Regions from separate parts of the Bacillus seohaeanensis genome, predicted to be linked through region 2. Evidence: riboswitches for the same ligand, from Rfam matches in the RefSeq annotation. Region 2 holds a riboswitch; the other holds the start of a gene.
What was found. A riboswitch is a leader RNA that binds a small molecule or an ion and turns the genes downstream of it on or off. The one in region 2 is predicted to bind FMN.

Region 1 (3,215 bases), on a different contig from region 2:
CCAGCGGCTAGCCCCTCGAGGTCATAAGCCAACCATCCCGTAAAGGCAAAAAACGCCTTTTCGGGATGCTCGTCTTATGCTTGTCGGGGCTGGACGAGCCGCTTCCACTTTTCTTTTAATCTAAAAATCCATTTTTGGACAGCATTTCAGTTGTAATTGAGCTTTTCTTTTCAGGTGGATTGTTCTTCAATTCATAAAATCGGTGAAAGTATTTTGCCATTACGTCACATTCTATATTGACATTGCTTCCAACTCTTTTGCTACCTAAAATAGTATCGTGCCTTGTTTGTGGAATAAGCGAGATTGTAATCTTATTATCCTCTACACCAAATACTGTAAGAGATGTTCCGTCCACTGTGACAGATCCTTTATGTATAAAAAGGTGTTGAAGCTCAGAAGGTATCTCGATTCCGATATAAAGGGCATTCTCTTTTTCACCTATATCTTTAATAATTCCCACTCCATCAACATGACCTGTAACGAAGTGGCCTCCAAACCGACCATTTGCACTCATCGCTCTTTCAAGGTTGACAGGTGAACCGTTTGTCAACTCCTTAAGAGTCGTTGACATAAACGTTTCAGGCATCACATCCATTGTGAATGCACGGGAAGTAAAAGAAGTAATGGTTAAACAAACCCCATTTACACTAATACTGTCCCCTATATGAGCATCCTCTAAAATCCCTTGAGCACTGACGGTCAAACTCATGGATGTAGCGGAACGTTTTATACTTTCAATTTTGCCTATTTCTTCGACAATCCCTGTAAACATATTGTGCTCCCTTTCTGCCTAAGAAATTATTGATTGCATTTTTTAGGAACTGCAATAATCTTTATATCATTTTCGAGCTTTTCGATGGAGAGTATTTCTACTTCTTGTCCTTCTGCAATGGACGAAAATCCTCTGCCTCCAAAGCTCGTAAACGCATCCTTACCTCCAACTAATTTAGGGGCTAGATAAACGACAAGTTCCTGAAAAGCTGCTTCTTCTAAAAAGGAATAATGTATGGAGGACCCACCTTCCACATAAAGTGAGGTTATACTACGTTTCCCTAGTTCCTCTAACACTTCCTCTATAGTCAGTTTTGAACTACCTAACGGAACGATTTCACAATAGGCACTTTCATAACGTTCTATTTCTTCTTTACTGACATTTTTCCCTGTAATAATAATTGTTTTACTTTCGTTATCTTGTACAACATTAGACTCAATTGGTGTTTTTAAATGTGTATCTAATATAATTCGAATGGGATTTATTCCACCTTGGGGCAATCGGGTGGTGAGATGCGGGTTATCACGTATCACAGTGTTGACTCCTACTAATATCGCGTCATGCCGGTGACGATCATAGTGGACATTTTGCCTTGAAGATTCTGATGTTATCCATTTACTATCCCCATTTGCTGTAGCTGTTTTACCATCTAGTGTGCTAGCTGTTTTTAATGTGACGTATGGGGTTTTATGTTGAATAAAATGAAAAAAGTGTTTATTTATTTCTAATGCTTCTTGTTCACAAATACCAGTATGTACCTCGATACCAGCTTCCTTAAGCCGCTTAGTTCCCTGTCCAGCTACAAGCGGGTTAGGATCTGTGCAAGCAATAAAAACTCTTTTTATTTTTCTATCAATAATAAGGTTCGAACAAGGTGGAGTTTTTCCAAAGTGAGAGCAAGGTTCCAATGTTACATATATATCTGCACCTTCTGCTTTAGCACCTGCTTGGTTTAAAGCATGTACTTCTGCATGTCCCTCACCAGGCTTTAAATGCGCCCCCATTCCAACGACCTCGCCATCTTTCACGACAACTGCTCCAACCGCAGGATTCGGTGATGTTTGGCCTCTAGTCGACTCTGCCATTGATAGAGCTAACTTCATATAATGTTCCGATTGCACTAATGAACCTCCTTTTTATAAAAATAAAACCCCAAGCATAGATACTTGGGGAGAATTGGCATGACTTAATAAACATTTGTAGAAAATGACATTTTACAAACGCTGCACTCCTTCTCCCATCCAGACTTTCACTGTCGGTTTTGGAATTTCACCAAATCAGCCATCACATTACGATATGACGGGTCACGGACTAAGAGCCTGTAAGCTCATCACCGTCGGTAGGGATTTTCACCCTGCCCCGAAGGATTAAACTATTCGATTAACATTATATTATCATAGTTTTCTCACTTTTTACATTAAAAATGCTTAGATTTTTTTCTTTTTTCTTTTTTTGATATTTGACCATATATGGCACTAGCTAGAGCTACTTTTTCATTAAATTAGAAGAGGGAAAGAGATTGTTCAATCAATCTCTTTCCCTCTTCTGCTTATTTTGTTTTACAACAGCGGTATAATCAGTCCTGCCAATAATAGAATGAGAGCTCCGCCTAGACGTGAAGAAATCTGTGCAAAAGGCATTAGTTCCATTCTTTTCGATGCAGATAATACAGCAACGTCGCCAGTACCACCCATATTTGCCATACATAGTCCAGCCGTAATAGCTGATTCAATTGGATAGAAACCAACTAGTTTCCCAAGAATTGCTGCCCCGATAACGGCACCAAGTACTACACCAAATACGGTTAAAATATACTGAAGAGTTAACGCTTCAATAACTGTATTTAAATCTGTATACGCCACACCGATTCCAAATAGTAGCGCGAATGTCCAATTGCTTGCTACAAATTGATACCACTGGCTTGCGCCATCAAGAACTGTTGGAGGAATAATGTTTGTAATCTTTGCGAGTGCAACTAATACAATCATAATTGCATAAGGATGTAACGGAATAAAGGAGCCAAGTAGCGTTCCAACGGTAAAGAAAGTTAATGCTGCTAATAAACCCGCTCCCATTTTCCCAATGTCATACTTTTGCTCTGTTTTCTCATATTTAAATCCTTTCATTAATTGTCCATTCCCCGTTAAGGAAGGAATTTTTTTACCGATAATATCAAGAATAGATGCTAGAATAATCGCAAAAACATTCCCAAGTGCCAAAGCGGGAACGAGCATGGAAATATAGTAGCTTGGCTCATTTCCAAGTAACTCGGAATAGATTTGACTCATTGGAACGGCTCCAGCCCCCATTCCACCACCCATGATAGGCATAGTAATAACTAATATTGCCTCTTGTAGGGAAAAGCCGACAAGCGACCCGAATAGTCCAGCAATTACTATCGCGCCTGCTACTGCCCCAAAAATTGGTAGAAAATACCGCAATC
Region 2 (3,215 bases):
TTTAGAGATACTATCGAAAGGAATATTTGGTGGATTTAGGAATTATCCATTTTGCAATATTGATTTCTTTTCTGCTTAAGGAAATCTTATTGCTTATTATTGTGCGGTGAGTGGAGGTAGATAATGGTTCTATCATAGTATAAGTCTACATACTGTTTTAACGGGGGTTAAATTTAAATAAATAATAGCGGTGGATAATCTGTTTAATTTTAGAAATGAGAGATATCAAGGAGGAAAACGATGATTTTTGATTATGTTAGACGTTTTTTAATTGTGTTTATTTTAGCATTGTGTGTCAGTTTTCTGATACTTAGTGGGCGTCAGGCTAAGGCAGAAGTCCATGATATTAGCCAAATAACGGAATCGTGGATATTTCCAGTTGAAGGGTATATAACAGATGCATTTGGGACAAGATCTGGCCACCATAAAGGTATTGATATAGGGGGAGAAGTGGGAAGTCCGGTTTACTCGGTGGATGAAGGAGTCATAAAAAAATCCTATTATTCCGATTCTTATGGTAATGTAGTTTTTGTACAACATCCGAGCGGCTACGAGACAGTCTATGCACATTTACATAATCGACAAGTTACAAAGGGACAAGCTGTTAGGAAAGGAGAACAGATTGGTTCACTAGGAAATACAGGGAGATCTACCGGAGCCCACTTGCATTTTGAAATACATAATGGTGAATGGAATATAACAAAAGATCATGCTGTTGATCCATTTAATGTATATGGGGATGGAGAAATTGGACAAGTCGTTGTTGCGCTAGAACATGATCCCTATAAAGCAGTAGAAATGACAGCACCTGTTAATGCTCCATTAAAAGAAGAAAATTCGAAGCAATCAAAACAAATGTCAAGGGTACATACTGTTAAAGAAAAAGAAACGCTCTGGTCAATAGCACAATTGTATAATATCTCAGTAGAAGATCTGAAGGAAAAAAATAATATAAGTAATTCTACTATAGTAGTAAATGATGTTTTGTCGATTCCAAAAGATTCAAAAATGGAATACGTCGTAAAAAAAGGTGATACATTGACTTCTATTGCGAAAAATAACAACGTTACCCTTTCTTCGTTACTAGAATGGAATGGATTGACTAGTAAACAAAATATTTTTCCTGAACAAGTACTAGTAGTGTATAAAAATTAATACTAATTCCACTAAAAACCTTAGGGTATAAATTAATGGTGCAGTAGTTAGCAGGACTGTACCGTACCTTTCTCTAAATGAGCTTGCTCTCTTCGAAAAAATGTCTTGGATTCGAAACAATTTCCTTTTCAAACTGTTATTCTTTTTGTATAATATAGTTGTAATTAAATAAGATTCGTCTTCGGGGCAGGGTGAAATTCCCGACCGGCGGTAATGAAACTATGTTTCTGAGCCCGCGAGCCGATATGCAAGTGGCAGGATTTGGTGCAATTCCAAAGCCGACAGTACAGTCTGGATGGGAGAAGATGAGGGTTTTAGCCAACGTTCAAAAAAAGGGAAACTGAACGTCTATTTGGGTATGCCTTTTACCTCCTAATGATCAGAATTAGGAGTTTTTTTGGGTTCCTTAGGCTAAACTTTCTTCCTTTCGTGAGATGAGTCACAATAGAGGAGAGAGAATGATGAAAAAAATGAACACACGTGCTTTTGTTACAATTGGTATGTTAAGTGCTATTTCTTATGTGTTAATGCTTTTAAACTTCCCTTTACCGCCATTTCCAGGCTTTCTATTGATTGATTTTAGTGATGTACCTGCATTAATCGCTGCGATTACGCTAGGACCACTAGCTGGTGTTTTGGTGGAACTATTGAAAAATATTGTGGATTATGTGTTAACAGGTAGTGATACTGGTGTTCCGGTAGGTCACGTAGCAAACTTTGCAACGGGAGTCCTGTTCATATTGCCAACCTATTATATTTACCGTCACTTCCAAACCAAAAAGGGATTAATAATGGGGTTAATAGCAGGAACTATTATAATGAGCATATTAATGGGAGTATTGAATTATTTCGTATTCTTACCTGCATATAAATATTTTATGAATTTTGATTTGCCTAATGCAATTATTGTGACTGGAATTGTACCTTTTAATATTCTAAAAGGAGTTCTCGTTACAATTGTTTTCTTAATTTTATTCCAAAGACTTCAAAATTGGTTATCTAAGCAATTTTCATTCAATAAAGCATAAAAAAGCGTTTGGCCTAAGGCCAAACGCTTTTTCAGGCTGTTGAGAAAGTTTTTTCTCAACAGCCTTTTTTAGGTCTATATGTACTCCTATCTGTTAACACTGCTAAAAAGAAAAGAAGAAGGAGAGATGCAGTATGATGGGAGCTTTACAGAATCATCGAGATCAAGAGGTAACCGCATCGGTTGAATCCTTAGTTCCAGAGGATCACTTTTTACGTGCCATAGAAGCCACGATTGATTTTTCATTTATTGAAGAAAAGTTACAACCTTATTATTGTGAAGATAATGGAAGGCCCTCCATTCACCCTATTACCCTTTTTAAAATGATGTTTATTGGTTATTTTTATGGCATTCGCTCCGAACGTCAATTAGCGAAAGATATTGGAATGAACCTTGCGTATCGTTGGTTTTTAGGATTGTCTTTATCCGATCAAGTTCCTCACCACTCCACCATCAGTTTTAACCGACGTACTCGCTTCCTTAACACCACGATTTTCGAAGACATCTTTGATGAAATTATCCATCAAGCTGCAGAACAGAAAATGGTAGGAGGGCGTATTTTAACGTCCGACTCCACTCATATCAAAGCAAACGCGAATAAAAATAAATTTATTCGAAAAGCAAAAGAAGAGCGTCCAAAAGAGTACTTAGAAGAATTAGAAGCAGCTGTGACAGAAGATCGTATTCAACACGGAAAAAAGCACTAAAACCAAAGAAGGAAGGCGTTGCCAAAACAAAACAAACGAGAGTGAGTAAAACGGACCCGGAAAGTGGCTTTCTTATGCGCGATGGAAAGCCTAAAGGGTTTTACTATTTAGATCATCGCACGGTAGATGCGAAATATAATATCATTACAGATACGTTTATCACGGCTGGAAATGTGGCAGATTCCGAGCCGTATTTGGCACGCCTTCAAAAGCAAATAGAGAAATTTCAATTTAACGTAGAAGCGATCGCTTTAGACGCTGGTTATTTTAACAACTATATTTGTAAGAAACTTAACGAACAAAGTATTTTCGCGGTGATGGGGTAC

Region 1: it holds a riboswitch for FMN, as region 2 does, so the genes downstream of both, ribD (bifunctional diaminohydroxyphosphoribosylaminopyrimidine deaminase/5-amino-6-(5-phosphoribosylamino)uracil reductase RibD) here and ACFSUL_RS02160 (ECF transporter S component) in region 2, are expected to answer to the same signal.

What each region holds. Positions count from the first base shown of each region.
Region 1 covers NZ_JBHUMF010000015.1:191,027-194,241, forward strand. Annotated here, with positions in the region: gene ribE (riboflavin synthase) at 116-772, opposite strand; gene ribD (bifunctional diaminohydroxyphosphoribosylaminopyrimidine deaminase/5-amino-6-(5-phosphoribosylamino)uracil reductase RibD) at 799-1,893, opposite strand; FMN riboswitch at 1,998-2,143, opposite strand; gene ACFSUL_RS07025 (2-hydroxycarboxylate transporter family protein) at 2,332-3,215, opposite strand, start outside.
Region 2 covers NZ_JBHUMF010000004.1:60,827-64,041, reverse strand. Annotated here, with positions in the region: gene ACFSUL_RS02165 (peptidoglycan DD-metalloendopeptidase family protein) at 241-1,155, shown strand; FMN riboswitch at 1,329-1,466, shown strand; gene ACFSUL_RS02160 (ECF transporter S component) at 1,617-2,183, shown strand; partial or broken gene ACFSUL_RS02155 (IS1182 family transposase) at 2,317-3,215, shown strand, end outside.